Sediminicoccus sp. KRV36: one gene and its partner. The protein of the gene in region 1 binds, or shares a complex with, the protein of each later gene. Links are inferred from orthologs where the notes say so. Each region holds a gene or a part of one and is shown in the gene's direction. Other genes may lie near its edges. The genes, in order: LHU95_RS19290 and uvrB.

The links.
Region 2: the proteins of LHU95_RS19290 (region 1) and uvrB are in contact, whole or in part, in a crystal structure (PDB 7EGT), measured with the Thermus thermophilus proteins. The link is inferred for Sediminicoccus sp. KRV36 from one-to-one orthologs. Residues at the interface, in WP_096412145.1 of Thermus thermophilus: His654, Arg656, Phe657, Gln666, Asp668, Glu669, Lys680, Arg681, Leu682, Ser683, Lys685, Tyr686, Ala687; in WP_096411307.1 of Thermus thermophilus: Glu23, Leu25, Arg26, Asp27, Gly28, Glu29, Arg30, Phe31, Arg55, Glu326, Asp327, Phe328, Glu379, Ser382, Gln383, His398, Gly400, Arg401.

The regions. Positions count from the first base shown.
Region 1 is NZ_CP085081.1:4,071,544-4,077,031, forward strand. The notes cover bases 2,544-5,488. They hold LHU95_RS19290 (UvrD-helicase domain-containing protein), read left to right. Parts: upstream 2,544-2,917; coding sequence 2,918-5,059; downstream 5,060-5,488. Other genes in these bases: LHU95_RS19285 (hypothetical protein), read right to left, coding at 2,544-2,790; LHU95_RS19295 (50S ribosomal protein L11 methyltransferase), read left to right, coding at 5,132-5,488. In the rest of the region: LHU95_RS19270 (TerC family protein), read left to right, coding at 1-240; LHU95_RS19275 (TerC family protein), read left to right, coding at 578-1,255; LHU95_RS19280 (hypothetical protein), read left to right, coding at 1,255-1,839; more of LHU95_RS19285, read right to left, coding at 1,855-2,543. UniProt on the Escherichia coli protein: A helicase with DNA-dependent ATPase activity. Unwinds DNA duplexes with 3'-5' polarity. Translocates on single-stranded DNA with 3'-5' polarity. Initiates unwinding more efficiently from a nicked substrate than double-stranded DNA.
Region 2 is NZ_CP085081.1:1,771,351-1,781,022, forward strand. The notes cover bases 2,773-5,729. They hold uvrB (excinuclease ABC subunit UvrB), read left to right. Parts: upstream 2,773-3,116; coding sequence 3,117-5,342; downstream 5,343-5,729. Other genes in these bases: LHU95_RS08045 (carboxymuconolactone decarboxylase family protein), read right to left, coding at 2,773-2,805; LHU95_RS08050 (hypothetical protein), read right to left, coding at 2,808-3,047; LHU95_RS08060 (hypothetical protein), read right to left, coding at 5,390-5,729. Outside these bases: LHU95_RS08030 (lysylphosphatidylglycerol synthase domain-containing protein), read left to right, coding at 1-294; LHU95_RS08035 (NAD(P)/FAD-dependent oxidoreductase), read right to left, coding at 285-1,925; LHU95_RS08040 (DUF6481 family protein), read left to right, coding at 2,021-2,380; more of LHU95_RS08045, read right to left, coding at 2,410-2,772; more of LHU95_RS08060, read right to left, coding at 5,730-5,803; LHU95_RS08065 (phospholipase D family protein), read right to left, coding at 5,918-7,393; LHU95_RS08070 (tripartite tricarboxylate transporter substrate-binding protein), read left to right, coding at 7,517-8,488; LHU95_RS08075 (isocitrate lyase/PEP mutase family protein), read left to right, coding at 8,540-9,397; cls (cardiolipin synthase), read left to right, coding at 9,501-9,672. UniProt on the Escherichia coli protein: The UvrABC repair system catalyzes the recognition and processing of DNA lesions. A damage recognition complex composed of 2 UvrA and 2 UvrB subunits scans DNA for abnormalities.

The DNA.
Region 1 (5,488 bases):
TGGGTCGGCCTGCTGGTCATCGTCTATGTCGCGGGCGACATGATCTGGTCCGGCACGCATGAAGTGGCCGACCGGGTTCCGGAATCCTATGCCTTCCTGCTGCTGCCGCTCGGCTACCTGGCGCTGCCGGGCGTCTTCCCGGCCTGGATCTGGGCGGGGGCGACGGTGATGCAGGTGGCCTTGCTGGCAGCCCTCTGCGCGCTGATCGTCGAAGCGGTGCTGCGCGCCCGTCGCCGATAACACCGAGCGGCCTGGCCGGGGGCACCCTCGGCCCCAACAAGGCGCCGGAAACGGCCCGCCCTGGCGCAGCGTGGAGAATGATTCACGGCGCCAGCCACGGCGCGCCGGCCGAGGCAGGCCGCCAGTCTGCGGAATGTTTCGCCATCATCGCGGGCGCGGCGGGGCAAAAGCCCCTGCGCAAGCCCCAGGGCGGTTGATGCCGGGCCCGGCCGAAGGCGGTGCGCCGCAACGCCCCTGGGGCGCCGGCGGCGGATTTTCCACATGACCGTTCGGTAAAGACAGCCGCTGGCAGGGCGTTTAGCTTCCCGCGCATCCGAGTTGAGGAAAGCACAAGAAAATGGACTTCGCCACCTTCGCCGAAAGCTGGAACTGGGTGATCCTCACCGAGATCCTCGGCGTGAACCTGATCCTCTCCGGCGACAATGCGGTGCTCATCGCCCTCGCCGCCGCCGGCCTGCCGGCCGAGCAACGCTCCAAGGCCATCCTCTTCGGCATGGTGCTGGCCGTGGTGCTGCGCATCGTGCTCAGCCTCGCCGCCGTTTATCTGCTGGCCATTCCGGGGATCATGCTGGCGGGCGGCCTCGTGCTGCTCTGGATCGCGTATACCTTCTTCAAGGAGCTGCGCCAGAAGGACAAGGACGAGGCCAGCGGCCATCACGCCGATGCCGCGCCCAAGACCATGGCCGTGGCCCTGCGCCAGATCGTCATCGCCGATGTCTCCATGAGCCTCGACAATGTGCTGGCCGTGGCGGGTGCCGCGCATGGCAACACGCCCATGCTGATCATCGGCCTCGTCATCTCCATCCTGCTGATGGGCGTCGCGGCCACGCTGATCGCCCGCCTGCTGGAGAGCTACCCGATCGTCGCCTATATCGGCGTAGCCCTCATCGTCTACATCGGCATCGAGATGGTCTATGAAGATGTGCATCGCTTCATGAGCGGCGGCAGCGCCCATGGCGAATACCGCGAATTGCCCGAACCACTGATGATGCCCCCCCTGGTGCGAGTGACTTGATGCGGCATTTCTCCCTCATCCTCCTGGCTGGTCTTGCGGCCTGCGCGACCGAAGGCGGCGATCAGGCCGGCGGCGCCGGCGCCGTGCCCGTGGTTTCGGCCCCGGCCTTGCTCGCGCAGCGCCTGCCCGCCCAGGCTGGCAGTTTCCAGCGCGGCGCCACAGCGCCGATCGACCAGCCGCTTCCCGGTGTGGAGGTGGCCTATGCCACGCCCGGGCGCTCGGCCGCGGGCTTCGTGCAGGTGGTGCGCCCCCCCGCCGTGGCACCGCCCGATGGGCCGGGCAGCCTGGTCGTGCAGGATGAGTACCAGCGGGTGATCGCCGCGGCGCAGCGCGGCTCGGGCCCGCATCGCCGGCTGCGCCTGGTCCGCGAAAGTGACCAGCCGCCCGGCGCGCCGCTGTTTCGCTGCGCCGACCTGGAAGGCGCCTATGGCCGCACGGCGGTGACCAGCACCACCTGTGTGGGTGCGGCGGGCGGGCAATTGCTGCGGCTGCGGGTTTCCATGCCGCGGCGCGATCCGCCAGCGGCCGATCCGCGCGCCTTCATTCGCGACATCACCGAAGCCCTGCGCCGCGGCGGGGGCTGAAAGCCACCCCCTCGGCTACCAGCTGCGAATACGCTCATAGAGCGGCTTAAGCAGGAAGGGGCTAAGAAACAGTGGAAACTGGCAGAGCACGCAGAACAGCAGGATCCCCGGATCCGTCGCCTCCGGCAGCACCGCCAGATAGAGCGCCATATTGCGGTTGCCGGCCAGCAGTCCGGCCGAGAGTGCCAGCCGCTGCCCGAACCCCGCGAAAGCGAGTGCCGTCGCCGCATTCATGGCCAGCGTGCCGCCAAAGGCCATGGCGACGCCGGTCAGGATGAAGCCGGGCTCCGCCAGCATGCGCGCCAGCACGCCATCCATCACGCCGAAGCCATAGAACACCACCAGCAGCACCACCGCCCCATCCACCGCGCGCCCCCAATGCTGGAGTTGCGCCGGGGCCACCACACGGCGGATGCCGATGGAAATCACCAGCGGTAGCAGCACCACCAGCCCCAGCCGCAGCATCAGCCCCGTCATGGAAATCGCGAGATCAATGCCCAGCAGCCCCAGCGCCAAGGGCGGCGCCGTGATCGGGATCAGCAGGATGGAGAGCACCGCCACCACGAAGGCGATCTCGCCATCCAGCCCCACCATTCGGGCAAAAGCCGGTGAGGAGGTGGCGGCACAGCCCGTCGCCACGATCACCAGCCCATTGGCCAGCGGGCCGGTGATGCCCAGCGCTGTGAGTGCCGCCCAGGCCAGCAAAGGCGTCGCGATCAGCAGCCAGGCCAGCAATGCGACCACCAGCAGGGGCCGGCGCAGATAGGCCAGCACCTGGGCCGGGTCCACGCGCAGCAGCACCAGCACCATGAGGATGAAGACCACGGGCGTGATCACGTCCCGGAACAGCGCGGCCAGCGGGGGGATGAACAGCCCCGCGAAGATGCTGCCGGCCAACAGCGCGGCCCCGTGCAGGGCGGACCATTCCAGGAGGCGGCGCGTCAGGTCCAAGGGTTCTGCATGGTTGGTGGCGTTCGCCGGATGTTCTATAGCCCTGTGCGTGTCCGCACCATCCTCTCCAGGGGCTGCCCCCCCGCAAGACTACCTCGCCCGGCTGAACCCGGAGCAACGCTCGGCCGTGGAAACGCTGGACGGGCCTTTGCTCGTGCTGGCCGGTGCGGGCACCGGCAAGACGCGGGTGCTGACCACCCGATTCGCGCATCTGCTGATGACGGGCCGCGCCCAGCCGCACCAGGTGCTCTCCGTCACCTTCACCAACAAGGCCGCGCGCGAGATGCGCGAGCGTGTGGGCGCCATCCTGAACCGCCCGGTGGAAGGGCTGTGGCTGGGCACGTTCCACGCGCTCGCCGCGCGCATGCTGCGCCGCCATGCGGAGCTGGTCGGCCTCACCTCCAGCTTCACCATCCTGGACACGGATGATCAGGCGCGCCTGCTCAAGCAGGTGATGGAAGCGGAAGGTGTGGACCTCAAGCGCTGGCCGCCCAATGGCCTCATGGGCGTGATCCAGCGCTGGAAGGATCGCGGGCTGACGCCGGACCGCATTCCTGTGGCCGAAACCTCCGACTACGCGAATAACCGCGCCGAGAAGCTCTACGCCGCCTACCAGGCGCGGCTGGTGGCGCTGAATGCCTGCGACTTCGGCGACCTGCTGCTGCACATCACCGAAATCCTGCGCACCAATGCCGAAATCCTGGCGAGCTATCATCGCCTGTTCCGCTACATCCTGGTGGATGAGTATCAGGACACCAACCTGGTCCAATATCTATGGCTGCGGCTGCTCGCCCAGGGCCACAAGAACATCTGCTGCGTCGGCGATGATGACCAGTCCATCTATTCCTGGCGCGGCGCCGAGATCGAAAACATCCTGCGCTTCGAGCGCGACTTCCCGGGGGCCGTCATCGTGCGGCTGGAGAGCAATTATCGCTCGACGCGCCCCATCCTCGCCGCGGCCGCGGGGCTGATCGCCCGCAATGAGGGGAGGTTGGGCAAGACCCTGCGCTCCGGCCGCGAGGATGCCTCGGGCGAGCGGGTGCGCGTGGTGTCGCTGTGGGACAGCGAGGAGGAAGCCCGCATGGTCGGTGGCCGCATCGAGGAAGCGCGGCGTGACGGGCAGAATTTGAGCGAAATCGCCATCCTGGTGCGTGCCGGATTCCAGACGCGCTCCTTTGAGGAAAGGCTGATCACCCTCGCCATCCCGTATCGCGTGTTTGGTGGTGCCAAATTCTACGAGCGCGCCGAAATCCGCGACGCCATCGCCTATTTCCGCGCCCTCTCCCAGCCCAATGATGATCTGGCCTTCGAGCGCATCGTGAACACGCCCAAGCGTGGTTTGGGCGATACCGCCATGGCGGCGCTGCACCGCCTGAGCCGTGATGAGAAAATCCCGCTGCGCTTCGCCGCCGAGCGCCTCTGCCAGACCGATGCCATCCGCCCCCGCCCGCGCGCGGCCCTGCGCGAATTGCTGGAAGGCCTGAGCCGCTGGAACGCGGCCCTGGAACGCGAGGGCCATGTCGTCGTCGCCGCCCAGGTCCTGGAGGAGAGCGGCTATGTCGAGATGTGGAAGGCCGACCGCAGCATCGAGGCCGCGGGGCGCCTCGACAACCTCAAGGAATTGCTGCGCGCCATGGGGGATTTCGCGACCCTCGGCGCCTTCCTGGAACACATCGCCCTGGTCATGGAAAATGACGATAATTCCGAGGGCCAAAAGGTCGGCATCATGACGCTGCACGCCGCCAAGGGCCTGGAATTCGACATGGTCTTCCTGCCAGGCTGGGAGGAAGGGCTGTTCCCCTCGCAGCGCAGCCTGGATGAGGGCGGCGCCAAGGCGCTCGAAGAAGAACGCCGCCTCGCTTATGTCGGCATCACCCGCGCCCGCAGGCATTGCACCATCAGCCATGCCGCCAACCGGCGCATCTACGGCAACTGGGTGAACTCCATCCCGTCCCGCTTCCTCGATGAACTCCCCGAGAGCGAAATCCTGCGCGAGGGCGGCGTGGCTCAGGCAGCCCGCATGCCATCCAGCGTGTTTTCAGCGGGGGCCCCGCTGTCCTCCCAGCGCCGGCCGCGCGTGATCGAGGCCGGCGCCTGGGAGGTGGATCAAAGGCCCGAACGCGAAAAAGCCTTCGCGCGGGGGACGCGCGTCTTCCACACCAAATTCGGCTATGGGCGCGTGCTGGATGTGGATGACGACAAGCTGGAAATCGAGTTCGAGAAGGCGGGCGTGAAGCGGGTGTTGGACCGTTTTGTCGAGCCGGCTTAGATCGAGGGGCGTTGCCCCCCGAGCCCCCCAGCAGGAAACACAGTTTCCTGCACCTTCGATCCAAAGAGTCTCATGAAGAAACATCCCGCGCAGCTCGAAACCTTGGTGCTGGACCAGCTGCCCGAGGACGCAGTCCCCTCCTATGAGGCAGCACTGCTGGCCGTCAGCGCCACCATCTCGCTGTTTCACGACGAAGCGACCGACCATTGGCGCATCGAAGCCGTGCGCGACACGCTGGCCGACCAGGATGCGCTGCACGCCGCCCTGGCCCTGGCCGCCGGCCTGACGGGCCATGAAGCGCCGCTGACCCGCAGCCTGACGGAGTCCGATGGCTGGCTGGCGCGCACCGTGGAAGCCTTCCCCGAACAGGAAATCGGCCGCCGCTTCCTGATCCGCCCCACCCATGTCGCACCCCGCCACACCTATGGC
Region 2 (9,672 bases), 2.3 Mb from region 1 along the record:
GGTGCCATCGAGATGATGGTCCTGCTCTGGCTGATCGGCCATCCGGTGAGCTTCGCCGAGGCGCTGGTGATCGAGAGCTTCGCGCAGGTGCTGCGCAATGCGGGCTTCCTGCTGCCAGGCTCGGCCGGTGTTCAGGAGGGGGCTATCCTCGCGGCGGGGATGCTGATGGGCGTGCCGCTCGCAGCCAGCGCCAATGCCGCGCTGGTGCGCCGCACGCGGGAGATCCTGGTGGGCAGCACGGGGCTGATCGCCTGGCGGCAGGATGAGATGCGGGGCGCCCGCGCTCAGCCATAGGTCAGCGCATCATCCGCCCGGCTGCCGCTGGCCCGCACCGGCCCGCCATCGGTCATGGCCAGCGCCACCGCCTCGGCCACGCGAATGCCATCCACCCCGGCCGACATGATGCCCCCCGCATAGCCCGCCCCTTCGCCCGCCGGATACAGCCCGCGCGTGTTCAGGCTCTGGCAATCCACCCCGCGCGGAATCCGCAGCGGCGAGGAGGTGCGCGTCTCCACCCCCGTCATCACCGCATCGGCCAGGGCGAAGCCGGGGATCTGGCGGTCAAAGGCGGGCAGCGCCTCGCGCATCGCGGCCACCACGAAATCCGGCAGGCAGGCGGCAAGATCGGTCGGCGTGACGCCGGGGCGGTAGGAGGGAATGACATCGCCCAGCGTGGTGGAAGGGCGGCCGGCCAGGAAATCCTCGACGCGTTGCGCCGGTGCGGCATAGGTGCCGCCGCCGGCCGCGAAGGCGGCCTCCTCCCAGTGGCGCTGAAATTCGATGCCGGCGAGCGGCCCACCCGGGTAATCAGCTGGCGTGATGCCGACCACGATGCCGGCATTGGCGTTGCGCTCATTGCGCGAATACTGGCTCATCCCGTTGGTGACGAGGCGCCCCGGCTCGCTCGCCGCCGCCACCACCGTGCCCCCCGGACACATGCAGAAACTGTAGACCGAGCGCCCATTGGCCGCGTGATGCACCAGCTTGTAATCGGCCGCCCCCAGCAAGGGGTGCCCGGCATGCGGGCCGAAGCGGTTGCGATCAATCAGCGATTGCGGATGCTCGATCCTGACACCGATGGAAAACGGCTTGGCCTGCATCGCAACCCCGCGCGCATGCAGCATGGCGAAGCTGTCCCGCGCCGAATGCCCGATGGCCAGCACCACATGCCGGGCGGCGATGCGCTCCCCGCCTTCCAGCACCACGCCCTGGACCTGGCGTGACGCGTCGAGGTCGAGGTCATCCACCCGGCAGCCGAAGCGGTATTCGCCGCCCAGCGCCTCGATCGTGGCGCGTATGGATTCCACCATCTGCACCAGGCGGAAGGTGCCGATATGCGGCTTGCTGACGTAGAGGATTTCCTCCGGCGCGCCGGCCTTCACGAACTCCTCCAGCACCTTGCGGCCGAAATGGAAGGGGTCCTTGATCTGCGACCAGAGCTTGCCGTCCGAGAAGGTGCCAGCCCCGCCCTCGCCGAATTGCACATTGCTTTCAGGGTGCAGCGTGTTCCGGCGCCAGAGGTCCCAGGTGTCCTTGGTGCGTTCGCGCACCACCTTGCCGCGCTCCAGGATGATCGGCCGGAAGCCGGATTGCGCCAGGATCAGCGCTGCCAGCAGGCCGCAGGGGCCGGTGCCGATGATGACGGGGCGTTCGGCCAGGCCGCCCGGCGCGCGCGCCACGAAGCGGTAGGCCGTATCGGGCGCCTGGCGCAGGGCCGTGTCCCGGGTCAACAGCGCCGCTTCCTCCGGCGCTTCCACATCCAGCGTATAGGCCAGCATGATCCGCCGTGGATTGCGCGCGTCATAGCCGCGGCGGAAGATGGTGAAGCCATGGATTTCGGCGCCACCCAGCCTTGCGCGGATGGCGGTTTCCAGCGCCTCAGGCGGATGATCGAGGGGCAGGCGGATTTCGGTCAGTCGAAGCATGCGCCTCCCCTCGGCCGTGATGGGCCTTGGCGTCAAGTCCGCTATGCGAAAGGGGGCTATATCGGCGCGCGAAAGCCTGCGCTATGAAGCCCGTGATGAGCTTCAAAGACACATTCGCCAATCGCCAGACCTCCGCAGCCGACGCCAAGCGCAAGCTGATGGAGCGCTTCCGCGCCCAGCCCGGCCCGGATGATCCCGCCGTCATCGCCCGCCTGGCCGAGCAGAAGGCCGCCGGTGAGGCGCGCCTGCTGCGCCAGGCCGAGGCACAGCGCCGCGCCGATGAAAAGGCCGCCGCCCTCGCCGCCGCCAAGGCCGAGGCCGCCGCCCAGAAGCAGCGCGACATCGAGGAAGCCGCCCGCGCGGTGATCGAGGAAAAGCGCCGCGCCGCCCAATTGCTGGTCGAGCAGAAGGCCGCGCGGGACGCGCGCTACGCGGCGCGCAAGAAGCGCCGCTGAGGCCCCCCGAGCGAGCCTGACAGCGCGCCCTACAGCGCGCCCTGTTCCTTGAGCACCTGCTCGGCCATGCGTAGCGCGTCTATCGAGGCCGGGAAGCCGCAATAGGCGACGGCGTGGGTGAAGACCTCGCTGATCTCCTCGGCCGTGCAGCCATTGTTCAGCGCCGCCACCAGATGGATGCGCAGCTCATGCGGGTGATTCAGCGCGCAGAGCATCCCCAGCGTGATCAGGCTGCGCTGCTTGCGGTCCAGCACCGGCCGGGTCCAGAGCGTGGCATAGGCCATCTCCTCCGAAAGGGCCCGGATCGCCGCGTTGAAGGGCGTGGTGGTCGCGTCACGCGCCTCGGTATAGGCGGCCCCCAGGATCTCCCGCATTTCGGCGCGGCCCCGCTTGCGGAGCGCGGCGTGGGCTTCATTCTCGTCCATGGTCAGAATGGCTCCGCGCTGTCGCGCCGCAGCAGCCGCCGATAGGCGCCCTGCTCGCGCGAATGGCCGGTGACGGCATCGGCCAGCGCGTCCAGCCAGCCGGAGAACCAGGCCTTTCCCCAATCGCCGGTCTGGGCCATCGGGTTTTCCAGCACCGAGGCGCCCGCCTGGAAGGCCACGCGGCCGGCCGCATAGGCGTCATCGCTGACGAAGTTGTCGTCGGGGTCCACATCCTCGGGCATTCGGGATTCCTGTGATTCGACCCTGGATATGACATCGCAGCGGCGGCCGCGCCATCCTATATTGGGGGCATGAACATGATCGCCCCCCTGCCGTTCCAGCCGATCCGCCAGCCCATGCCGCCCGCCGGCAAGCCGTTGCGCGTGGTCAGCCCCTTCGAGCCGAATGGCGACCAGCCCACCGCCATCCGCGAACTCATCGCCGGCGTGCAGGGCAATGAGCGGGACCAGGTGCTGCTGGGTGTCACGGGCTCGGGCAAGACCTTCACCATGGCGAAGGTGATCGAGGCGGTGCAGCGTCCCACCTTGGTGCTGGCGCCCAACAAGACCCTGGCCGCGCAACTCTACGGCGAGATGAAGAGCTTCTTCCCCGACAACGCGGTGGAATATTTCGTCAGCTACTACGACTATTACCAGCCCGAAGCCTATGTGCCGCGCACCGACACCTATATCGAAAAAGACAGCCAGATCAACGAGCAGATTGACCGCATGCGGCACTCTGCCACGCAATCCCTGCTGGAGCGGCGGGATGTGGTGATCGTGGCCAGCGTCTCCTGCATCTACGGCATCGGCTCGGTCGAGACCTATTCCAACATGGTGGTGAAGCTGGAAGTGGGGGGCAGCATCTCCCGCGATGCGCTGCTGAAGGGCCTGGTCGAGCAGCAATATCGCCGCAATGACATGGCCTTCCAGCGCGGCAGCTTCCGGGTGCGGGGCGAGAGCGTGGATGTCTGGCCCGCGCAGCTGGAGGATCGCGCCTGGCGCATCAACCTCTTTGGCGACGACATCGAATCCCTGCGCGAATTCGACCCGCTGACCGGCGAAATCACCGGCGAGTTCGAGCGCGTGAGCATCTACGCCAACAGCCACTACGTGACGCCGCGGCCGACGATGCAGCAGGCCATCGGCCGCATCAAGGCGGAGCTGAAGGAGCACCTGCTGATCCTGGAAAAGGAGGGCAAGCTGCTGGAAGCCCAGCGCCTGGACCAGCGCACCACCTTCGATATCGAGATGATGGAGACCACCGGCTCCTGCAAGGGAATCGAGAATTATTCCCGCTATCTCTCCGGCCGGAATCCGGGCGAACCGCCGCCGACGCTGTTCGAATATCTGCCCGAGGGCGCGTTGCTGGTGGTGGATGAAAGCCACGTCACCGTGCCGCAGATCGGCGGCATGTATAAGGGCGACTATGCGCGCAAGATCATCCTCAGCGAATACGGCTTCCGCCTGCCGAGCTGCACAGATAACCGCCCGCTGAAATTCGAGGAGTGGGAGAGTTTCCGCCCGCAGACCGTCTTCGTCAGCGCCACCCCCGGCCCCTGGGAAATGGAGCGCACCGGCGGCGTCTTCGCCGAGCAGGTGATCCGTCCGACCGGCCTTGTGGACCCCGTCTGCGACATCCGCCCTGTGGAAAATCAGGTGGATGACCTGCTGGCCGAGTGCAAGGCCTGCGCCGCCAAGGGCGAGCGCGTGCTGGTCACGGTGCTGACCAAGAAGATGGCCGAGCAACTCACCGAATACCTGACGGAAATGGGCGTGCGCGTGCGCTACCTCCATTCCGATGTGGACACGCTGGAGCGCATCGAGATCATCCGCGACCTGCGCCGCGGCGTGTTCGACGCGCTGATCGGCATCAACCTGCTGCGCGAGGGGCTGGATATTCCCGAATGCGGCCTCGTGACCATCCTGGACGCGGATAAGGAAGGCTTCCTGCGCTCCACCACCTCGCTCATCCAGACCATCGGCCGGGCGGCCCGCAATGCCGAAGGCCGCGTCATCCTCTACGCCGACCGCATGACCGACAGCATGAAGCGCGCCCTGGAGGAGACGGAGCGGCGGCGCAACAAGCAAATCGCCTACAACACTGAGCACGGCATCACCCCCACCTCCATCAAGCGGGAGATCAGCGATGTGCTGCGCGATGTGAGCCAGGGCGACTACGTGACGGTGGAGGCGGTGGAGGGCGATGCGACGGCGCAATTCGTCGGCCGTGACCTGCGCTCGGCCATCGCCGAGATGGAGAAGAAGATGCGCGCGGCGGCGGCCGACCTGGAATTCGAGACGGCGGCCCGGCTGCGCGACGAGATCAAGCGGCTGGAGGCGCTGGAACTGGACATCGCCACGCCGGGCAGCGCCCCATCGGGCAGCGCGCTGACACCCAATGAGGCCGGGCGTTCCCTGCGTGAGGCGACGCCCAAGAAGGACTGGAAGCCCAAGCCCATGGGGCCAGGGGGCGGGGGCTATGACCCGAAGAAGATGAAGGCCCGCGGGGGAAGCCGCGGGCGGTCGGGGCCGTGAGTTCGACCAGAATATCGGCGTCGTGACACAATTGTCCGGCGCTGGTTCTACGCGGCTTTGCGGGCAGTGTACTGATACGCGCAGGGGACGCTGAAGGAAGGGTCGCTCGTGGACAGACGCAGCGTGACCTCGCCATCGGTGACTTGCCCGCTGCCCGATGACGATCCAACCCAGACCGGACCGGAGAAGGTGACATCGGAGATGGACCCGCCCGGGTTCACACGCGCTGTCAGCAGGTTGCGCCCCCCGCCGAGGCGCATCGAAAGCCCGCCATTTGCCACTGTCATCACGATGCGGCCGCCGGGCTGACCACAGACAGGCGGAGAGATGGATAAGACCGTCCCGGTATACCGGCCATCGAAAGAGGGGTCGCCGGTCGGGGCGGTGGCCTGGGGACTGGACGTGCCATCGCCAGCCGCGCAGCCAGCAACAAGGAGGCAGGCAAGGATCAACTTTCGCATGGCGATGCTCCGGGTTGGATCTGTATCAGAGGCGATTATTGCGCTGCCTGCAAATTGAATGTCATGGAAATGTCGCGGCGCGGCGATCATGCGATGCGGCACCCCGCGGGCCTGTCACAGCTGCTCCTCCACCGGCAGGCGCCGCACCAGCCCGGCCAGCACGCGCCGCCATGCGCCTGCCATTGGTTCCTGCCGGAGGGTCGCGACGCCGCCATCGCGCCAGCCGATCCGCCCATCCTCCCACACCACCTGCCAGCTCACCGCCGGATCCGCGAGGCGCGCATGTTCCGCCGCCACTTCGCCGGCGATCACGGCGTCGCACACGAAGGTGCCCATCTCCGTGTTCAGCGCGGCCGAGCGCGGATCGAGGTTGAAGGAGCCCACGAAGCCCAGCGCGCCATCCACCGCAAAGGCCTTGGTGTGCAGCGCCGCCCCGCGTGAGCCGAGCAGGCTGGTCTTGCCCTTGGTTTCTCCGTCCGGCCAGCGGGGTTTCAGTTCGAACAGCGTCACCCCCGCCGCCAGCAAGGCCTGGCGATACTTCGCGTAGCCGCCATGCACGGCCACCACATCCGTCGCCGCCAGTGAATTGGTGACGACGGAAACCCGCACCCCGCGCGCGCACAGGTCACACAGCAGCTTGAGCCCGGCCTGGCCCGGCACGAAATAGGGCGAGATGAGCAGCGCCTCTTGCCGCGCCTGGCGCAAGGCATCGGCGATCTCGGCGGCGATGCCGCCAGCGGCGCGGGCGCGCTTGCGGGCCCGCAGCCCGCGCTTCGCCTTCGCCGGCGGGTCGGCCACCACCTGGATGGCGTGATGCGGCAGCAGCCGCAGCCCCGACCCCTGGGCCAACTCATCCAGCACCGGCTCCCCGAGGCGGGCGAGCAGCGCATCCGCGGCCGGGCGATCCTCCGCGCAGGCCAGCACCATGCGCAGCGCCGGCAAGCCGCCCTGGCGCTCGGCGGTGGCGGCGGCGAGGCGCGCGGGCCGCGCCAGAGGGCTCGCCCAGTAGCGGTTGAAGACGTGCGTCGCCTGCTGCGCAGCCGGCCCCGCGATCAGCAGATCGAGGTCCCGGAATTGCACGGCGCCGCGCGCGCCCAGGCCGAAATACGCATCGCCCAGGTTGCGCCCACCCACCACCGCCAGGCAGTCATCGGCGATCCAGGATTTATTGTGCATGCGCCGGTTCAGATGCCGCCCGCCAAAGGCCAGCTCCAGCAGAAAGCCGAGGCGGCCGAAGCGGCGCCAGCGCGTGCCGTTGAACAGCCGCACCTCGATCAGCGGATGCGCATCCAGGGCGGCCAGCGTGCGCTCCCGGCCCAGGGCATAGACGTCATCCAGCAGCAGCCGCACCGTCACCCCACGATCGGCGGCCTCAAGCACTTCCTGCGCGAGCAGCTGCCCCGTCACGTCGCCGCGCCACATGTAATATTGCAGGTCGAGGCTGCGGCCGGCGGCCCGCGCGCTGGCGGCCCGCACGGCGAAGGCATCGCCGGCATCGCGCATCAGGGCCACGCCGCTGACGCGCCCCGCGGCATGCGGCACTGCGTCGGCGATGCTGCGTTGCAGGAGGGTCTGGTTGGGTGTGCTCATCTTGCAGCTGGAGGGAAGGCCATGCGGGGGGATAGCAGAAACCAGCCGGCACCGCGCGGGTTGCAGGGGCTGGCCGTGGCGCCCCGCATGTCGCAGGATTTGGAAAACCGAGGGAACCACGCCATGAACCGCCGCAACCTGCTCCAGGCCCTGCCGCTGATGCTGCCTGCGGGCGCCGCCTTCGCCCAGGCGGATTGGCCGACGCGGGGTGTCTCCATCATCGTTCCCTTCGCGCCCGGCTCCTCCTCCGACATCATCGCCCGCGCCATGGCCAATGCCATGCAGGGCGCGCTGGGCCGGCCCGTCACGGTGGAAAACCGCCCCGGCGCCACGGGTGAGGTGGGGGCCCGCCAGGTGATCCGCGCGGCACCGGATGGCTATACGCTGATGCATGCGCCGATCAGCACCTGGGCGATCAACGTCGCCCTCCGGCCGAACCTCGCCTATGACCCCGTCACGCAGCTCACCCGCATCATGCAGACGGTGCGCACGCCCAATGTGCTGGTGATCAACAGCGCCGCCCTTCCAGCGACGGACCTGCCGGGCGTGCTGGCCTGGCTGCGGGCGCCCGGGCGCAATGCCAGCTATTCCACCAGCGGCGCCGGCTCCTCCGATCACCTCACCATGGAGATGTTCCGCCAGGCGACGGGGACGGAGATCACGCATATCCCCTTCAGCGGCGGCGCGCCGGCGACGACCGCGCTGCTGCAGGGCACGGTGCAGCTTTCCTTCCAGAATCTCGGCTCGATCATGCCGCATATCGCCGAAGGGCGAGTGCGCCCCATCCTGATCACGTCGGAGGCGCGCAGCCCGCTGCTGCCGCAGGTGCCGACGGGCGCGGAGCTCGGCCTCAGCGATTTCGTGGTCTATTCCTGGCAGGGCTTCGGCGGGCCGCCGGCCATGGCGCCCGCGCTGGTCGAGCGGGTGCATGCGGCGGCGGTGGCGGGTTTGCGCGCACCCGTCGTCGCCGCGCGCCTGGGTGAGCTGGGCTTTGATATCGTGGCGAGCACGCCAGCAGCTTTCGCGGCCTTCCAGGAAGGCGAGATCGCGCGGTGGCAGCGCGTCGTGCGCACCGGCCGCATCACGGTGGATTGACGGGTTGGGCCAAGCGCCTAGCCTTTGGCCACAGAAACGCTGAGGAATGCCATGACCCCGCCCGAACGCCTGCGCGCCCATCTTGCCGAACCCGGCTTCGTCGTCATGCCCGCCGTCTGGGACGGGCTGAGCGCGAAGCTGGCCGCGGGGGCCGGCTACAAGACCGCCTTCCTCTCCGGCTCCTGCGTGGCGGCGAGCCGGCTGGGTGGCCCCGACCTCGATCTGATTTCCTTCGGCGAGATGTTCGACAGCTTCAACATGGTGCATGGCGCCGCCCCCGAGACGCTGATCCTGGCCGATGGCGACCATGGCTATGGCAACCCGCTGAACGTCCAGCGCACCGTGCGCGCCTATGGCCGCGCCGGGGCAGCCGCGATCCTCATCGAGGACAAGATCACGCCGCGTCAGCTCACCTCCTCCGGCAAGCCCTGCCTGCCGCGTGAGGAAGCGCGCATGAAGATCCGCGCCGCTGTGCAGGCCGCGAAGGATTCCGGCATCCTGATCCTGGCGCGCACCGATTGCCGGCCGACGCAGGGCATTGATGAGGCGGTGGCGCGGATCGAGATGTATGTCGAGGAGGGGGCCGATATCCTGTTCCTCGACAGCCCGGCCGATGATGAGGAATTCCGCCGCGCGGTGGCGGCGGCGAAGGGCAGGCCCTCCTTCGCGGTGCTCTCGCCCGGGCCGGGGCGGCGCATTCCCTCGGTGACCGAGGCGGCGGCGCTGGGGCTGAAGATCGGCACCTACCCGACGGCGATGCTCTCACCTGCCATCGCGGGGATGCAGGCGGGGCTGGCCGCGCTGCTGGCGGGCGAGGCGGAGAGTGCCAGCGCGCTCAGCCCGGCCGTCCTGCGCACCACGCTCGGCTATCCGGATTATGACGTGCAGGGCAAGCCGTTCCTGGTGTAGCGCGCCCATCGCCCCAGCGGCGCTGCCCGGGCGGAGATCGCCGTCACGGGGTCCCATTCCGCGAGGTTGGCGGGGCCGGTGATTTCGCCGCAAGCTGGCGGGCATGATCCTGGCCCTGCACCTGGCCGCGCAATGCGCGGTCATCATCCGCGTCCTGCTCCGGCCGCATCGCGACCCAGCCTCCCGCGTGGCCTGGGTGGTGCTGGCCCTTGCCGTGCCGGTGGTGGGCATGCTGGCCTATCTGGTGCTGGGCGAGACCAATATCGGCCGCCGGC